3 regions of the Streptomyces sp. NPDC048523 genome follow, and region 2 is predicted to be linked to each of the others. Evidence: riboswitches for the same ligand, from Rfam matches in the RefSeq annotation. Region 2 holds a riboswitch; each other region holds the start of a gene.
What was found. Region 2 has a riboswitch for thiamine pyrophosphate ahead of ACGFWE_RS36120 (thiamine ABC transporter substrate-binding protein). Riboswitches for the same ligand answer to the same signal wherever they lie in the genome.

Region 1 (6,286 bases), on a different contig from region 2:
TGATCGCCGGGTGCGGTCAGGGTGGCCCAGGGGCCGAAAGAGAGGCCGGCAGCAGGTCAGGGGCATCGAGCAGTACCGGGTCGCGCCACCGGACCAAGCCGCCGGCCGACGCGCCATTGTGATCGCCGGTGGCGTCCGATTGCGCGGCGCCTCGCCCGGAAAGCCCAAGCGTGGCGCCGGCAGGTCAGGGGCATCAGGCACCCCCAGGCCGCGCCGCCGAGCGACCCGGCACCGCAATTCGCCGACCGCGACCCGTCGCCGACACCCTGCCCAGACGGCCGAAAGCGTGACCGCCGGCAGGTCAGGCGCGTCAAGCATCACCCGACTGCGCCGCCGCGACGGAAGGGCCTTGCCCGGGTCACGACACGGTGGTCCGCCTCCGCCGTGGTCGCCGGCGGCGGCATACGGGGTCCGGTCGCCTCGTCGTCCATGTCGGAGGCGACGGAGAAGGCGACGGACTCGTCGCCCTTGCCGGAGGCCTTCACCGGGGCGACCTTGCCGGTGCCATCGCCGACCTCCGTGGCCGGACCGGGCCGCCCACGCCCTCGCCGCTCCGGAATCGCCGGGCCCGGGCCGCCTACGCCGTCGCCGCCTTGAGCGGTCTCGCCGGGTCTGCCAGGAGTTCCGGGTCCATCTCCGTGCCCGCCTCGATCAGGCGGCGGCCCTGGGCCAGGTCGCGGGGCCGGCCCACCGCCAGGAGGGCCACCAGGCGGTTCTCGCGCAGCCAGCACACCGTCCAGGCGGGACCGGACGGCTCGCCGCGCCACAGGGTCGTGTCGGCGGACGCGTGGTGGCCGGCGTACTGGACGAAGCGGCCGAACTGCTCGGACCAGAAGTACGGGACCGGGTCGTAGACCGTGGGGGTCTCGCCCAGGATGTCGGCGGCCACCGTGCGGGGGCCCTGGAGGGCGTTGTCCCAGTGGTGGACCAGCAGGCGCTCGCCGTACCTCGCCGAGGGGAAGGAGGCGCAGTCGCCGACCGCGTAGACGTCCGGCGCGGAGGTGCGCAGCCGGTCGTCGGCGAGGACCTCGCGGTGGGCGCCCAGCTCGATGCCGGAACGGGCGAGCCAGGCCGTGGCGGGCCGGGCGCCGATACCGACCACCACAGCGCCCGCGGCCACCCGGGAACCGTCGTCCAGGACGACCGCGCCCGGCTCGACGCGCTCCACGCGCGCGTTCGTCCGCAGATCGGCCCCGGCGTCGGCGTACCAGGAGGCCATCGGCGCGGCCACCTCGGCGGGCAGCGCGCCCGCGAGGGGCCGGTCGGCGGCTTCCACGACCGTCACCGCGCAGCCCGACTCACGCGCGGCGGTGGCGAACTCGGCGCCGATCCAGCCCGCGCCGACGACCACGATGTCGTGCTGCCGGGCGAGCACGGGGCGCAGCCGCTCGGCGTCGTCGAGGGTGCGCAGCAGATGCACGCCGGGCACGCCCTCCGTGCCGGGCAGCCGGATCGGCTCGGCGCCGGTGGCGATGACCAGGACGTCGTACGGGCAGGGCCCGGCCTCGGTGTCCAGCTCGTGCGCGTCGGGGCGCACGCCCAGTGCCTCGCGGCCGAGCTGCAGTTCGATGCCGAGGGCCTCGAAGTCAAGGTCGAAGGCGGATCCCTCGGCCTTGCCCAGCAGCACGGCCTTGGAGAGCGGCGGACGGTCGTACGGCTGATGGGGCTCCGCGCCGATCAGCGTGACGGTTCCCGTGAAGCCCTGTTCACGCAGGGCGACCGCGGTCTGCACCCCGGCCATGCCCGCGCCGACCACGACCACCCGCCGCTGCGCCTGCGCCTGCATCTGCTCGCTCATTTGATCACCATAGTCACCTGACAATCAGTCAGTCAGGAGTCGTGCTCCGTGACCTGCTCCACAACGCTCGTCCCGCTGCCCGGCTGCGACTCCCACTCCCACGTCTCCTCCAGCCGCACCCGGCCGTCGGGAAGCTCCACGACCGTCGAGACACAGTGCCCGGAGGATGTCGTCCCGTCGGGCTTGAGCTGGACGTACCGGAAGTCGAGACGGTCCCCCGCGCGCGTGCCGACGAGATGGCCGCGTACGACGTCGCCGCCCGCGTACTCGGCCCAGATCTCCCCGTCCTTCTCGTGGTAGGTGAACCGGGTCCGCGTCCCCACCTGACCCGGTGCCTGATCGGCCACCGGGGCGAGGACGAGACCGTCGAGCGAGCGGGACATGGCGCGAGGCTCCCTTACAGCGGCACACGGGCACGGGCTAGGGTGGCCAACGTAGAGCACTCGCGGGAGCCCGGACGCACCGGGCTGAGAGGGAGGCTGGCGGCCTCCGACCGTACGAACCTGATCCGGGTCATGCCGGCGAAGGGAGGGGCTGGACGCCCATGTCCTCACGTACGTCAGACGTCCTCGTCGTCGGGGGCGGCATCATCGGCCTGGTCACGGCCTGGCGGGCCGCGCAGCGCGGTCTCACCACGGCCGTCGTGGACCCCGAGCCGGGCGGCGGGGCCGCCCAGGTGGCCGCCGGGATGCTGGCCGCGGTCACCGAACTGCACTACGGCGAGCAGACCCTGCTGGGCCTGAACCTCGCCTCCGCCCAGCGCTATCCCGCCTTCGTGGCCGAGCTCACCGAACTGACCGGACAGGATCTCGGTTACCGCCGGTGCGGCACGCTCGCCGTCGCCCTGGACGCCGACGACCGCGCCCACCTGCGCGAACTGCACGCGCTCCAGCGGCAGTCGGGGCTGGAGTCGGAGTGGCTGTCCGGCCGGGAGTGCCGTCGGCTGGAGCCGATGCTCGCGCCCGGGGTGCGGGGCGGGCTGCGGGTGGACGGCGACCACCAGATCGATCCGCGCCGCCTCACGCGCGCGTTGCTGGCCGCGTGCGAGCAGGCGGGTGTCGTCTTCCACCGCGCGTGGGCCAAGGGCCTCCGTGTCGCGGGGGACCGGGCCGCGGGGGTCACCACGACTGACGGCGACGAGCTGGGCGGGGGCCAGGTGGTGCTCGCCGCCGGAAGCCTCAGCGGCCGCCTCGAAGGGATCCCCGCGGACGTCCTGCCCCCGGTACGGCCCGTCAAGGGCCAGGTGCTCCGGCTGACCGTTCCTCCGCGCTACGCGCCCTTCCTGAGCCGCACGGTGCGGGCCGTGGTCCGCGGCAGCCAGGTCTATCTGGTGCCGCGGGAGAACGGCGAGCTGGTGATCGGCGCGACCAGCGAGGAGCTGGGGTGGGACACGACGGTGACCGCGGGCGGGGTGTACGAGCTGCTGCGGGACGCCCACGAACTCGTCCCCGGCATCACCGAACTGCCGCTCACAGAGACCCGCGCGGGACTGCGCCCGGGCTCCCCGGACAACGCCCCGCTGCTCGGACCCACGGAACTGGCCGGGCTGGTGCTCGCGACCGGCCACTATCGCAATGGCGTGCTGCTCACGCCGATCACCGGGGACGCCATGGCGCACGTCCTGACGACCGGTGAGCTCCCCGACGTGGCACGCCCGTTCACCCCGAGGCGCTTCGCCGCCACGGAGCTCCTGGAGCAGCCGGTATGAACATCTCCGTCAACGGAGAGCCGAGGGAGTTCGCTCCCGGCACGGCTCTCGACATCGTCGTACGGGCGCTGACGCCGGCGCCCTCCGGGGTGGCCGCCGCGCTCAACGAGACCGTCGTCCCGCGCACGCAGTGGCCCTCGACGCCCCTCGCCGAGGGAGACCGCGTGGAAGTCCTCACCGCCGTCCAAGGAGGCTGACCCATGGCCGACGATCCCTTTGCCATCGGCGGTACGTCCTTCTCGTCCCGGCTGATCATGGGCACGGGCGGCGCGCCCAGCCCGGAGGTGCTGGAGCGGGCGCTGGTCGCCTCCGGCACGGAGCTGACGACGGTCGCGATGCGGCGGGTGAACCCTTCGGTGCACGGCTCGGTGCTGTCCGTGCTGGAGAAGCTCGGCATCCGGGTGCTCCCGAACACGGCGGGCTGTTTCACCGCCGGGGAGGCGGTCCTGACGGCCCGCCTCGCGCGCGAGGCGCTCGGCACGGACCTGGTCAAACTGGAGGTCATCGCCGACGAGCGCACCCTGCTGCCGGACCCCATAGAGCTGCTGGACGCGGCGGAGACGCTGGTCGACGACGGCTTCACGGTGCTGCCGTACACGAACGACGACCCCGTGCTCGCCCGCAAGCTGGAGGACGTGGGCTGCGCGGCGATCATGCCGCTGGGCTCGCCGATCGGCTCCGGCCTCGGCATCCGCAACCCGCACAACTTCCAGCTGATCGTCGAGCACGCGCGCGTGCCGGTGATCCTGGACGCGGGGGCGGGCACGGCGTCGGACGCGGCCCTGGCGATGGAACTGGGGTGCGCGGGTGTGATGCTCGCCTCGGCGGTGACGCGGGCGCAGGAGCCCGAGCTGATGGCGCACGCGATGCGGCACGCGGTGGAGGCGGGGCGGCTGGCGCGGCGGGCAGGGCGGATTCCCCGGCGGCACTTCGCGCAGGCGTCGTCTCCTGCGGAGGGCCTGGCGGCGTTGGATCCGGAGCGGCCGGCTTTTCAGTGAGTCGCACCCAGGGCTGAATGCGTCCGGTGCACCTGCCTCGAGAGGCGCGCGTCCCCCACGTGCGATCCTCGTCACAGCTCGGCTGCAGTACCGCCCCGATCGGGTCGAACCGAATCGACTGTCAGCGGCGGCTCGTACACTCGCCTGCGTGGATACGACCCTTCAGGACCCGCTGGTCGGGCAGGTGCTCGACGGCCGCTACCGCGTGGACGCGCGGATCGCGGTCGGCGGGATGGCCACGGTCTACCGGGCCCTGGACACCCGCCTGGACCGCGTGCTCGCGCTCAAGGTGATGCACCCCGCGCTCGCGGCGGACGGGACCTTCGTCGAGCGGTTCATCCGGGAGGCCAAGTCCGTCGCCCGGCTCGCCCACCCCAACGTGGTGCAGGTCTTCGACCAGGGCACCGACGGGTCGTACGTCTATCTCGCCATGGAGTACGTCGCCGGCTGCACCCTGCGTGACGTGCTGCGCGAGCGCGGGGCCCTGCAGCCGCGCGCCGCCCTGGACATCCTGGAACCGGTGCTCGCCGCGCTCGGCGCCGCGCACCGCGCCGGTTTCGTGCACCGGGACATGAAGCCGGAGAACGTCCTGATAGGGGACGACGGCCGGGTCAAGGTCGCCGACTTCGGTCTCGTGCGGTCGGTCAACACGGTGACGAGCAGCACCGGAGCCGTCCTCGGCACCGTGTCCTATCTCTCACCCGAGCAGATCGAGCAGCCGGGCGCCGCGGACGCCCGCGTCGACGTGTACGCGTGCGGTGTCGTCCTGTACGAGATGCTGACCGGCAGCCAGCCGCACGACGGCGACTCCCCCGCCATAGTCCTCTACAAGCACCTCCACGAGGATGTCCCACCTCCCTCGGCCGTGGTCCCGGGGCTGCCGTACGAACTGGACGAACTGGTCGCGTCGGCCACCGCCCGCACCCCGGATCTGCGTCCGTACGACGCCGTGGCACTGCTCGCGCAGACCCGCGAGGCGTATGGCCGGCTGAGCGCCGACCAGCTGGACGCGGTGCCGCCGCAGGCGCTGTCGGTGGAGTACGCCGGCGCCGAGAACAGCACGAGCGTGATCCCGCGCGCCCTGACGGTGCCGCGTCTGCTGCCGGTCAACGAGGACGAACCCGAGCCGGTGTACCACCGCACCAGCGTCCTGGAGAGTCCCCCGCTCCCGCCGTCCCGGCGTGGCCGCTCCTCGGGCGGTTCCCGACGCGGCCCGCTCCTGATCGTCGCCGCGGTCCTGCTGGCCCTCGGGCTCGGAGCGGGCGTCTGGTACATCAACTCCGGCCAGTTCACGCAGGTCCCGGCCCTCCTGGCGAAGACCGAGGCACAGGCCCGGGACCGGCTGGACGAGGCCGGCCTGGAGACCGGCAAGGTCACCTACGCCTACAGCGACACCGTCAAGCGCGGCACCGTCATCAGCACGGACCCGGAGATCGGCACCCGGATACGGAACCACGACTCCGTTTCGATCACCCTCTCCAAGGGCCCGCAGACGGTGAAGGTGCCCGACGTGGACGGGTACGAACTCGGCAGGGCGAGAACCCGGCTGAAGACGGAAGGGCTCCAACCGGGCATGGTGACCCGGGAGTTCAGCGACGATGTCCCCAAGGGGTTCGTGATCGGCACCGACCCCGAGGGCGGCACCACGCTGCACGCGGGCTCGGCGATCGCGCTCACCGTCAGCAAGGGCGCCCCGGTCGACGTCCCGGACGTCACCGGCGAGGACCTGGCGGACGCCAAGGCCGATCTGGCCGAGGCCGGCCTGAAGGTCAAGGTCGCCAC
Region 2 (6,286 bases):
CGGCCGAGGAGTCCTCGACCCCGACCCCGTCGGCCTCGGAGGGCACCACCGCTCCGGCGACCGTCGAGAGCAACGCCCCGTCGCCCGCGGCCGGCGACTCCAACCTCGCCGAGACCGGTGCGAACTCCAACACCGGCCTCATCGCCGGGATCGCGATCGCCCTGGTCGCCCTCGGTGGCGGCGCCGTGTTCTTCGGCCTGCGTCGCCGTGGCGCCGGCAGCCGCTGACACCCACAGCAGTTCGGTGGCCCGTCCCCTCAACGGGGGCGGGCCACCGCCCTGTTCACCCGAAGGTCGTCCGCTCCAGCCAGAACTCCAACAGCTCCCGCTCCCCGAGGACTTCCAACTCCGGGTGATCCAGCGGCAGTCGCCGGTAGAAGGCGAGCATGACGAAGGTCAGCGGCCCCCGCAGCGCGACGGTCGCCTTCTCGTGCCCGCGCCGCCAGACGATGACGTCCTCGGTGAGCTCGACCACCCACTCGGCGTGCAGCCCGGCGGTCGCGTCGGTGGCATGCAGATGGATACTGCGCCCGGGGCCGCGCAGTTCCCTCGCCCCGTCGTGCGGCATGGCCCGCTGCACGAACTCCACGATCTGGAGCCACTCGTCGATCACGTCGACGGCGATGTCCGCGGCGACGTCGTACGGCAGCCCAGCGGCGAGCGCGGCGTCGGCGCGGTGGATCGTGAGTTCGTGGGCCATCCGGCGGGCCCAGAAGCCCGAGGTGGGGATCCCGGCCCAGGACCACACGGCGGCGTCCGGCCCGGCCTCCCGGAGCGTGGCGACGAGCGCCTCGCCGGTCTCGGCGAGCCACGCGTCGAGATCGGCGGCGTTCTCGGGCCCCTCCCCCAGCGGCACCTTGTCGTCGGCAACTGCCTCCCGCGCCCGGGTCCGCACCATCGACTCCGCCCAGCGCAGGGCGCCCCCGGTGTGCCGCACCAGCCGCTGCAACGACCAGTCCGGGCAGGTCGGCACGGTCACGGACAGATCGGCCCCGGAGGTCACCACGGCCCTCAGCAGGCCGACCTGATGGGTGATCTCGTCGCAATAGCGATCGTGTGACAGCGGGCTCATGCCCCGCACTGTAGGGCCGCCCCCGTCAGCCCAGCACCACAATTTCGGCGGCGTCGAACTCCACCCCGACCGCATCCCCCACCTCCGGCGCCTCGCGCAGCGCACACGCGGCCTCCAGCCGCGGCCCGCCCCCTTCCGAGGGATGCAGGTGTACGGCGACATGCGTGCCCTTGAAGGTCCGCGCGCCGACCGTGCAGCGCAGCCCCTCGTCGGCCGCCACGAGCCGCACCCCCGCGGGCCGCACCAGCACGCTCCGAGCCCCCTGGGCGGCTCCCGAAGGCACCGGCACCTTGCCCCACACCGTGTCCGCGGCCTCGCCCGTCACCGTCCCCTCGACCACGTTCTCGAAGCCGAGGAAGCGGGCCACGAACTCGTCCGCCGGCCGCTGCCACACCTCGAGCGGCGTACCGGACTGGGCGATCCGCCCGTCCCGCATCACCACGACCCGGTCGGCGAGCGCGAAGGCCTCCCCCTGGTCGTGGGTCACCGCGAGCACGGTGGTGCCCAACCGTCCGAACAGCTCGCGCAGTTCGACGACCAGCCGCTCCCGCAGGGAACGGTCCAGCTGCCCGAGCGGCTCGTCGAGCATCAGCAGCCGGGGCCGGGGAGCGAGCGCCCGGGCCAGCGCGACCCGCTGCTGCTCACCCCCGGAGAGTCCGGCGACGGCCCGCCGACCGGCCCCCGGAAGCCCGACGAGGTCGAGCAACTCCCGCACCCGCTCGTCCTGTCGAGCCCTGGAAACCCCCTGCATCCGCAGCCCGAAGGCCACGTTGGCGCCCGCGTCCCGCTGTGGGAACAGCTGATGGTCCTGGAACATCAGCCCGACTCCGCGCCTGTGCGCCGGCACCCCGCCTTGGTCACGCCCGTCGAGCAGGACCCGTCCCTCGTCGAGAGGTTGAAGCCCGGCGACCGCCCGCAGCAGTGTCGACTTCCCGCTGCCACTGGGCCCGAGCACACACACGAGCTCGTGCTCGGCGACATCGAGACCGACCCCGTCGAGGACGGCCCGCCCGCCGAACCGAACCGTCGCGTCCTCGAGGCTCAGCAGCATCAGAACTCCCCGGTCCGGTCGGTCCGCAGCCGTTCGAGCACCAGCAGCGCCACCGCGCACACCACCATCAGGATCGTCGAAAGGGCCATCGCCTGGCCGTAGTTGAGGTCGCCGGCCCGCCCGAGCAGCCGGGCCACGGCAACCGGCAGGGTCGGGTTGTCGGGCCGTGCGATGAACACGGTCGCCCCGAACTCGCCCAACGACACGGCGAAGGCGAAGCCCGCCGCGATCAGCAACGCCCGCCGCACCATGGGCAGATCGACCTCCCGCCACACCCGCCACGGGGAGGCCCCGAGCACCGCCGCGGCCTCCCGCAGCCGGTGGTCCACGGCCCGCAGCACCGGCAGCATGGTCCGCACGACGAAGGGCACCCCGACCAGCGCCTGGGCGAGCGGCACCAGGATCCAGGACTGCCTGAGGTCCAGCGGCGGCTCGTCGAGGGAGATCAGGAACCCGAAGCCCACGGTCACCGCGGACACCCCGAGCGGCAGCATCAGCAGCGCGTCGAAGCCCCGTACGAACCGCCCCGCGTCCCGCCGCGTCAGCGCGGCCGCCGCCAGGCCCCCGACCGCCACCGCGATGGCGGTCGCGGCGAGGGCGTACTCCAGCGAGTTCCCGACCGCCTCGATCGGCGCGACGAGGAAGATCCCGCCGTCGCTGCGGGTCAGCGCCCGGTAGTAGCCGAAGCCGGGGGCATCCAGCGACCGCTGGACGAGCACCGCGAGCGGCAGCACGAGGAGTACGGCGACACAGCCCACGACCCCGGCCAGCAACCCCCGCTCCCCCGCGCCGCGCGGCCGCCGGGCGGTCAGCGACGCGTCCACGAGCCGCAGCGCGGTCTCCCGGCGCCGTACGGTCCACGCGTGCAGGGCGAGGACCGCGCCCACCGCGACGAACTGGATCAGCGTCAGCACGGCGGCCGTGGACAGGTCGAAGATCTCGGAGGTCTGCCGGTAGATCTCCACTTCGAGGGTCGAGAAGGTCGGCCCGCCGAGGATCTGCACCACGCCGAAGGAGGTGAAGGTGAAGAGGAACACCATGAGAGCGGCGGCGGCCACGGCGGGCCCGAGTGCCGGGAGCGTGACCGTCCGCCAGGCCCGGAGCCGGGACGCGCCCAGCATTCGCGCGGCCTCCTCCTGACGCGGATCCAACTGGGCCCACAGGCCGCCGACGGTCCGTACGACGACCGCGTAGTTGAAGAAGACATGCGCGAGCAGGATCGCCCACACGGTGGTGTCCAGCCGTACGCCCCACAGGTCGTCCAGCAGCCCGCCGCGTCCCACCAGCGCCAGGAAGGCCGTACCGACGACGACCGTCGGCAGCACGAAGGGGACGGTGACCACGGCCCGCAGGATCTGCTTGCCGGGGAAGTCGAAGCGCGCGAAGACGTACGCGCCGGGGAGCGCGATCAGGAGCGTGAGCGCGGTGGAGGCGAGCGCCTGCCAGGTGGTGAACCACAGGACGTGCCGGATGTCCGGCTGGGCGAGGACGTCGGCGATCCTGCCGAAATGCCAGGTCCCGCCCGCCTTGAGTCCGCGCGTGACGATCGCGGCGACGGGATAGGCGAAGAAGACGGCGAAGAACGCGACGGGCACGGCCACGAGTCCGAGCCGGGCCGCCGCGTTCTTGACGCCCTTGCGGGGCCTTACTTCAGTACGAGCGAGGTCCATGACTTGACCCAGTCGTCACGGTTGTCGGCGATCTTCGCCGGGTCCATGGTCTCGGGATCCTTGGCCTGCGGACCGTAGGCGGTGAACTCGGCCGGCACCTGGGCGCCGTCGATGACCGGATAGACGAACATGTTGAGCGGCATGTCCTGCTGGAACTCCTTGGTGAGCAGGAAGTCCACGAGGGCCTTGCCGCCCTTGGTGTTCTTCGCGTTGCTCAGCAGTCCGGCGTACTCGATCTGCCGGAAGCAGGTGCCCTGCGCGACCCCGGTGGGGGCGGTCTTCGGCTTCGGGTCGGCGTAGATCACCTCGGCGGGCGGCGAGGAGGCGTACGACACGACGAGCGGCCGGTCGGCCTTCGCCTTCTTGCCCCCGGCGGAACCGGAGAACTCCTCGTTGTAGGCCTGCTCCCAGCCGTCGACGACCTTGACGCCGTTGGCCTTGAGCTTCTTCCAGTAACCCTGCCAGCCGTCGTCTCCGTACTTCGCGGCCGTGCCGAGGAGGAAGCCGAGGCCCGGCGAGGAGGTGGAGGCGTTCTCGGTGACGAGGAGGTTCTTGTAGGCGGGCTTGATCAGATCGTCGTACGACGTCGGCGGCTGGAGCTTGTGCGCGGTGAAGTAGGCCTTGTCGTAGTTGACGCAGATGTCACCGGTGTCGATGGGCGTGACCTTGTCCCCGTCGACCCGGTACCCGGTCTTGATCCGATCGGCGCCCTTGGCCTCGTACGGCTGGAAGAGGCCGTTGTCGAGCGCGCGGGACAGCAGCGTGTTGTCGACACCGAAGAAGACGTCGCCCTGCGGGTTGTCCTTGGTGAGGATCGCCTTGTTGACGGCCTGCCCGGCGTCGCCGTCCTCCAGGACCTTGACCCGGTAGCCGGACTTCTTCTCGAAGTCGGCGAGGACGCTCTTGGAGACGGCCCACGAGTCGTGGCTGACGAGCGTGACGGTCTTGGAGCCGGAGCTTGCGGAGTCGTCGGACGACGAGCCGCACGCGGACAGCGTGACCAGGCCCAGGCCGACGACGACAGCACAGAACTTCTTGTTGTTCACGGTGATGACCGAACTTCCTACCCAGAATGACCTGGGCGAGGTTCAGAGGGTCTGCGGCCCGATTGCCGCACTCTCAGCGCTGTGGCGCTCCCCTGTCGGATATGAAGATGTACGTACGTACGGTCGTCAGACTACCGCTCGGTGGCCGCGAGCTGGCCACAGGCCCCGTCGATCTCCTGCCCACGGGTGTCCCGGACCGTCACCGGCACACCGTGGGCGGCGATGGCCTCCACGAAGGCCTTCTCGTCCTCGGGCCGGGAGGCGGTCCACTTGGACCCCGGAGTCGGGTTCAGCGGGATGAGGTTGACGTGTACCGGCTTGCCCTTGAGCAGCCGTCCCAGCCGGTCACCGCGCCACGCCTGGTCGTTGATGTCCCGGATCAGCGCGTACTCGATGGACAGCCGGCGCCCGCTCTTCTCGACGTACTCGAACCCGGCGTCGAGGACCTCGCGCACCTTCCACCGCGTGTTCACGGGGACGAGGGTGTCGCGCAGTTCGTCGTCGGGGGCGTGCAGGGAGATCGCGAGCCGGCACTTGAAGCCCTCGTCGGAGAACCGCTGGATCGCGGGCACCAGCCCGACGGTCGACACGGTGATACCGCGCTGCGAGAGCCCGAGCCCGTCGGGGGCGGGATCGGTGAGCGCGCGAATGGAGCCGACGACACGCTTGTAGTTGGCGAGCGGCTCACCCATGCCCATGAAGACGATGTTGGACAGCCGAGCGGGCCCGCCCGGAACCTCCCCGTCCCGCAGCGCCCGCATCCCGTCCACGATCTGATGCACGATCTCGGCGGTGGACAGATTGCGATCGAGCCCGGCCTGCCCGGTGGCACAGAAGGGGCAGTTCATGCCACAGCCCGCCTGCGAGCTGATGCACATGGTCACCCGGTCCGGGTACCGCATCAGCACCGACTCCACGAGCGTCCCGTCGAACAGCCGCCACAGCGTCTTGCGCGTGGTCCCCTGGTCGGTCGACAGATGCCGTACGACGGTCATCAGCTCGGGAAGCAACGCCTCCTGGAGCTTGCCGCGCGAGCCCGCCGGGATGTCCGTCCACTGCGCCGGGTCGTGCGCGTACCGCGCGAAGTAGTGCTGCGAGAGCTGCTTCGCACGAAACGGCTTCTCCCCGATCCCGGCCACGACCTCCTTGCGCTCGGCGGGCGTGAGGTCGGCGAGATGCCGCGGCGGCTTCTTGGCTCCGCGGGGGGCGATGAAAGTGAGTTCTCCGGGTGCAGGCATAACCCTTCCAGTGTGGCAGATCAACTCGCGGAGCCCAGGCCAGAGCGGGGTGGGGGTGGTCACCCGTGGGTGCCGACTGTCGACGTTGGTCGGCTTCGGACGGCCCAGGGACGGCCCAGGGACGGCCCAGGACTTAGCCATGCCTTCAACTGCCAGAACCCCGAGGTAGTCCCGTCTCGACCATGCTGGCCTTCCGGTCGACCCCTCGAT
Region 3 (6,286 bases), on a different contig from region 2:
ACTCAGAGCGAGTCCGGGAGCTGGAACGCGGACCGGATGCCGGAAGCCGGGAGCCGGTGGCCGGGATATCCGGAACGGATTCCGATGGCAGGACCCGGAATCCGGAACCTGGATCGGAGTCCGGGAACCGGAACTCCGGCCCACCCCCTCGTCCCCACTCAGTGCTTGCGTCGCCGCCCCTTCCCCCCGCGTCCCATTGCCGGGCGGCGGTCGGCCGTGCCCGCGCTTGTACTGGTGGCCGGTACGGCTGCAGACGTCCCCGTTGCCTCCGCCTCCGTCCCCGGTCGGTCGGCCGAGACCACCAGGGCCGCGAGCACCGTGGTGACCGGTACCGAGGCAACGAGGCCGATCGAGCCGACCAGCGTGCGCACGATCTCCTCCGCCACCAACTCGCTGTTGGCCACGCCCCCCACGCTGGACTGCGCGATCGAGAAGAGCAGCAGCAGCGGCAGCGCCGCGCCGGCGTAGGCGAGGACGAGGGTGTTGACGACGGACGCGATGTGGTCGCGGCCGATCCGGATACCCGCGCGGTACAGCCCCCGCCAGCCCATCGTCGGGTTGGCCTCGTGCAGCTCCCAGACCGCCGAGGTCTGCGTGACCGTCACGTCGTCCAAGACACCGAGCGAGCCGATGATGACGCCGGCGAGCAGCAGACCACTCATGTCGATCGACGGGTACAGGCCGTGGATGAGCCCGGTGTTGTCGTCCGTGTTGCCCGTCAGCGCTGCCCAGCCGATGAACTGCGAGCCGAGGGTACCGATCAGCACCAGCGAGATCAGCGTCCCCAGTACCGCCACGGAGGTCCGGGCCGACAGACCGTGGCACAGATAGAGGGCGATCAGCATGATGGCGCTCGCCCCGATCACCGCCACGAGCAGTGGGTTCGAGCCCTGGAGGATCGCGGGCAGGATGAAGAAGTTCAGCACCATGAAGCTGATGGCCAGCGCGACCAGCGCCATGACTCCGCGCAGCCGCCCGACGACCACGACGGCGAGCGCGAAGATACTGGCGAGCAGCCCCATCGGGAACCTGCGGTTCACGTCGGCGACCGAGTACTGCAAGTCCCTGGGCGCGGAGGGCTCGTACGCGACCACGACCTTCTCGCCCTCGTGCAACTGCCGTGACTGGTCCGGCTGGACGATCTCCGTGAAGGTGCGGCCCTTGTCGTCGCCGGTGTCGACCCGGATCGTCGCCTTCTTGCAGGTGCCGTTCGCCCGTTGCTCGGCGGAGGAGCCCTCGGCGGTTGAGGTGTCCCCGGTGGGGGCCTCACCCGAGGCGTTCACCGACTTGCAGCTGACACTCACGACCTTGGTGACCGTGGCCTGCTGGGTCTGCCGGTCGAAGCCGACTCCGGTGCGTTCGTGTGCCGGGGCGCCGCCGGGCCACAGCACCGCGAGCCCCACCATCACGGCTACGCCGAACGGGATGAGGATCGCCGCGATGACCTTGCGCAGGTGCTTGGATACGGGAGTTGCCGGTCCATGGCCATGACTGTGCGAGTGGCCGTGCCCACCGCCGGAACCGGGCCCGCTCCCATGCCCGTGCGCGTCACCGGGACCTCGCTCGTCACCGGAACCCTGCCCGTCACCGGAACCCTGCCCGTGTCCCTCGCCGCCATGGCCGCCGTCGCCACCCCCCAGGCTGCCATCGCTGCCCAGGCCGCCGTGACTCGCGCCCTGCCCGTGGCCGTAGCCGTGACCGCCGCCATAGCCGCCATCGTGCTCATGTTCATGCTCGCGCCGGCCGCCGGTCTCACCGGCCAGGCGGCCGCCCCGGCCGTCTCCGAAGCCGCCGCGGGAACTGCTGCCGGGGCCGGGCCCAAGGCCGTTTCCGGAGCCCGGTCGGCGCGGAGGCTCGGGAGGCGGGTAAGGAGGCTGATGCGTCGTGGTCACCGACCGATCATCGCAAGAACGACAGGGGCCCTCTGTTCACCGCGCCCGAAGTGACGCTAGCGTGGAGCCACCTTTGTACACGCGGGAGCTCGGAGCACCGGGCTGAGAGGGCGCTGACCTCCGTCCCAGCGATGTTTCACGTGGAACGTCATCTCGACCGAGTGATGTTCCCCACGAAGCGTCGGCAGACGGAAGCCGCTGCGTCGACCGCCGAACCTGTTACCGGGTAATGCCGGCGTAGGGAGTAGGTCTCATGACCATCAAGGACGCGCGCACGCCTGCCTCCGACCAGCTCGACGGGGAGGCCGGGAAGTCCACCGGCTGGCACAAGGCGTACATCGAGGGCTCTCGCCCCGATCTGCGGGTGCCGGTCCGTCAGGTGCACCTCACCAACGGGCAGTCGGTCACGCTGTACGACACGTCGGGCCCGTACACCGATCCGCTCACCGAGACGGACGTCCGCCGGGGCCTCGTGCCACTGCGGGAGAACTGGATCATCGCCCGCGGGGACACCGAGGAGTACGCGGGCCGTCCCATGCGCCCGGAGGACGACGGGATCAAGCACACCTCACCGCGGGGTGGTCTCCGCAACCTCGACGCGGTCTTCCCGGGGAGGTCCCGCCAGCCGCGCCGTAGCCGTGACGGCAAGGCGGTCACGCAGCTCGCCTACGCCCGCCGCGGCGAGGTCACACCGGAGATGGAGTACGTGGCCATCCGGGAGAACGTCTCTCCCGAGGTCGTGCGTGAGGAGATCGCGGCGGGGCGCGCGGTGCTGCCGGCGAACGTCAACCACCCGGAGATCGAGCCGATGATCATCGGCAAGCGGTTCCTGGTGAAGGTCAACGCCAACATCGGCAATTCCGCGGTGACCTCCTCCATCGAGGAGGAGGTCGAGAAGATGACCTGGGCGACCCGGTGGGGAGCCGACACGGTCATGGACCTGTCCACCGGCCGCAACATCCACACCACCCGCGAGTGGGTGCTGCGCAACTCCCCCGTCCCCATCGGCACGGTGCCGCTCTACCAGGCTCTCGAGAAGGTCGACGGTCGCGCCGAGGAGCTGACCTGGGAGATCTACAAGGACACGGTCATCGAGCAGGCCGAGCAGGGCGTGGACTACATGACGGTCCACGCGGGCGTGCGCCTGGCGTACGTACCTCTGACCGCGAACCGCAAGACGGGCATCGTCTCGCGCGGCGGCTCGATCATGGCGGCCTGGTGCCTCGCGCATCACAAGGAGTCGTTCCTGTACGAGAACTTCGAGGAACTGTGCGAGATCCTCGCCGCCTACGACGTCACGTACTCGCTGGGCGACGGCCTCAGGCCCGGCTCGATCGCGGACGCCAACGACGAGGCGCAGTTCGCGGAGTTGCGCACGCTCGGGGAACTCAACCGGATCGCGAAGCGTTTCAACGTACAGACCATGATCGAGGGCCCGGGACACGTCCCGATGCACAAGATCAAGGAGAACATCGACCTTCAGCAGGAGATCTGCGATGAAGCTCCGTTCTATACGCTCGGCCCGCTGACCACCGACGTCGCGCCGGCCTACGACCACATCACCTCCGGCATCGGTGCCGCGATGATCGCCTGGTGGGGCACCGCGATGCTCTGCTACGTCACGCCCAAGGAGCACCTGGGCCTGCCCAACCGTGACGACGTCAAGACGGGTGTCATCACCTACAAGATCGCCGCCCACGCGGCCGACCTCGCCAAGGGACACCCAGGCGCCCAGGAGTGGGACGACGCCCTCTCCGACGCCCGCTTCGAGTTCCGCTGGGAGGACCAGTTCAACCTGGCCCTCGACCCCGACACGGCCCGGGAGTTCCACGACGAGACCCTCCCGGCCGAACCGGCCAAGACGGCCCACTTCTGCTCCATGTGCGGGCCGAAGTTCTGCTCGATGAAGATCTCCCAGGACATCCGCCGCCGTCACGGCGGCAGTCAGGAGGAGATCGAGGAGGGGATGGCGCAGAAGTCGAAGGAGTTCGCGGCGGCGGGCAACCGGGTCTATCTGCCGATCGCCGACTGATGTAGGCGAGCCGTCGGCGGGTGGCCCGTGGCCGGGTCTTCGGCTTGCGCTCCCCGCGGTGGGGGCGCAAGCCGAGGGACTGCCGGGAGTTACTCCGGCTGGTGTTCCGGCCCCCCGAAGTCCGGGCTGGTGTAGTCCGGGCTGGTGAAGCTCGGGCGGGCACCGGAGGCTCCGTCGTCCGGGCTGCTGAAGCCCGGGCGGTCGTAGCCGAGGCTGGGCATCCGGCTGGGCGGTGCGGGCGGTGCCGTGTGGTGCAGTGCGGCGGTGCCGGGATCGGCGAGGGCGTCTCTGAGGAAGGGGAGCAGGCCGCGTTCCAGCAGGGCCTCGCGCCAGGCGTCCTTCGCCCGTGCCACCTCCTCGCTGAGTTCGCCGTACGCCGCGTCCGGCGAGGGCCGGTTGTGCAGTGCGGTGAGCAGCAGGCCGCAGGCGGCGACCAGGATCGCGGCCGCGGTCAGGGCGCCGAACACCCATCCGATAGTGATCATGGCGTGGGCGAACGCCGGCGGTGGGCTGAGCATCTGGAGGACGTAACCCACGAGCAGGAAGATCGCCGCGGCGATTCCGGCGAGGACGGGCGTCAGAACGGCGGCGACGGCGACGGCGCCCGCACCGGCGTTCTCGGCGACCTCTCCCATGGTGGTGGCGAGCCCCATCGCACCCGTGCCCGAATCCGCGGGGCGGGGTTCGTGGACGGACGACAGGGTGGACGGCGTCGACGGGCGGCGCTGTTCCTCGCGGACCTTCACGTAGTGCTGGTACTCGGTCGCCGCGGCCGCCGTGATGAGCGCGGTGGCGTTGAGGGCCATGGTGCGCAGCTGTTCGGGATTCAGCCGCTGTCCGACCGCGGCCAGTTCGGGACGGTGTGGTGCGGAGCGCAGCGCCTCGTCGAGGATCCGCTCGTACTCCTGGCGGTCCTCGCTGTGCAGGTGCTGCGGAACGCTGTTCATGTGCATCCCCCGATGCTCCGTAGGGCTTGGGGCTCGCATGCGAACGAGCCGTCGGGCAGAAACGGAGGGGAGCCTGCTACGGATAAGCAGATGGTAGAGCGGGCACGGCACAGGGTGACAGGGGGTTTCCAGAAATTGGCCTCTGGCCTGCGCGGTCGACGGTCGGTCCGTCCTGGGGGAATGTTTGCCCTGTGAAGGGTCAGATATCCAGGGGCAGTTGCTGGACCAGCAGTTTTCCGGCCATGGTCACCCCGCCGTCCATCGCGATGGCCAGTCCGTCGGCGTAGACGTGCGGTCCCTCGACCACCGGGCCGGAATCCTCCTTGTCGTCCTCGGAGCCCACTTCGCCGAGCAGATAGGGGATCGGGCTGTGGCCGTGCACGATGCGGGTGCCGCCGTATGTGTCGAGCAGGGAGCGCACATGGTCGGCGCCGCCTTCGTCACGGAAGGAGAAACGCTTGGTGAACTTGCGGAACAGGTCCCAGACCTCGTCCGCGTCATTGCGCGTGATGGTCTCGCGGACGGTGTCGTTGACCGCCTCGATCGAGTCGCCGTAGTCGAGGTAGGCGGTGGTGTCGGAGTGCACCAGCAGATGTCCGTCGACCTCCTCGACGGCGTCCAGGCGGGACATCCACTGCAGGTGGTGGTCCTGGAGGCGGTCCATGTCGGTCTTCTGCCCGCCGTTGAGCAGCCAGGCCGCCTGGAAGGTGGCGGTGCCCGCGCCGGAGTTGACCGGCGTGTCGCCGAACCGCTTGGCGCCGATCAGCAGCAGCTCGTGGTTGCCCATGAGGGCCTTGCAGTAGCCGCCCGCCGCCGCGGCCTCCGCGGACAGCCGCATGACGAGGTCGATGACGCCGATGCCGTCGGGCCCGCGGTCGGTGAAGTCGCCGAGGAACCACAGCCGGGCGGTGCCCGCGCACCAGTTGCCCGCGGCGTCGACGAGACCCTTCTCGTGGAGTGCGGCCATCAGTTCGTCGAGGTAGCCGTGGACGTCGCCGACGACGAACAGCGGGCCGGGACCCTCTTCCGCCCGCTCGGCGGGGTCGGCGGCCGTCTGGAGCCCGTCACCGTGGTCGATGACCGGCAGGTCCTGCTCGGTGGGGGTGTATCCCTCCGGGTAGGCATCCTGGGCCGGGACGACGTCGCCGGGGTGCGTGCTGTGGCCGTACGGACCGGTCTCGTTGACGTACGCGGGCACCCGGAAGTCGCGCAGCACCGCCGTGCGCTCCACCTCGGGTCCCTGACCGGCCCCCTGAGTCATCAGACCCCTCCACCATCGCGCCGCATCTGCACCGCTTCGGACTGCCTGGTCGCAGCGGCCCGCGGTGTCGTGGGCCCATCATAGGAATGCGGATCGCGCCATGTGATGACCCAGGGGTGGTGAATCGGAGCAAGACTCCTGTTCATCGCGGCAT

Region 1: linked by a shared signal. The riboswitch ahead of thiO (glycine oxidase ThiO) and the one ahead of ACGFWE_RS36120 (thiamine ABC transporter substrate-binding protein) in region 2 are both predicted to bind thiamine pyrophosphate.
Region 3: linked by a shared signal. The riboswitch ahead of thiC (phosphomethylpyrimidine synthase ThiC) and the one ahead of ACGFWE_RS36120 (thiamine ABC transporter substrate-binding protein) in region 2 are both predicted to bind thiamine pyrophosphate.

What each region holds. Positions count from the first base shown of each region.
Region 1 is NZ_JBICWQ010000002.1:230,598-236,883, forward strand. It holds gene ACGFWE_RS09985 (hypothetical protein) at 318-485, opposite strand; gene ACGFWE_RS09990 (FAD-dependent oxidoreductase) at 578-1,798, opposite strand; gene ACGFWE_RS09995 (hypothetical protein) at 1,831-2,181, opposite strand; TPP riboswitch at 2,234-2,345, shown strand; gene thiO (glycine oxidase ThiO) at 2,343-3,506, shown strand; gene thiS (sulfur carrier protein ThiS) at 3,503-3,703, shown strand; gene ACGFWE_RS10010 (thiazole synthase) at 3,707-4,504, shown strand; gene pknB (Stk1 family PASTA domain-containing Ser/Thr kinase) at 4,653-6,286, shown strand, end outside.
Region 2 is NZ_JBICWQ010000009.1:115,021-121,306, reverse strand. It holds gene ACGFWE_RS36140 (LAETG motif-containing sortase-dependent surface protein) at 1-227, shown strand, start outside; gene ACGFWE_RS36135 (maleylpyruvate isomerase family mycothiol-dependent enzyme) at 283-1,071, opposite strand; gene ACGFWE_RS36130 (ABC transporter ATP-binding protein) at 1,097-2,122, opposite strand; gene ACGFWE_RS36125 (iron ABC transporter permease) at 2,122-3,792, opposite strand; gene ACGFWE_RS36120 (thiamine ABC transporter substrate-binding protein) at 3,768-4,838, opposite strand; TPP riboswitch at 4,835-4,942, opposite strand; gene rlmN (23S rRNA (adenine(2503)-C(2))-methyltransferase RlmN) at 4,970-6,076, opposite strand.
Region 3 is NZ_JBICWQ010000005.1:198,703-204,988, reverse strand. It holds gene ACGFWE_RS26490 (YibE/F family protein) at 159-1,658, opposite strand; TPP riboswitch at 1,964-2,153, shown strand; gene thiC (phosphomethylpyrimidine synthase ThiC) at 2,146-3,924, shown strand; gene ACGFWE_RS26480 (hypothetical protein) at 4,014-4,877, opposite strand; gene ACGFWE_RS26475 (metallophosphoesterase) at 5,071-6,132, opposite strand.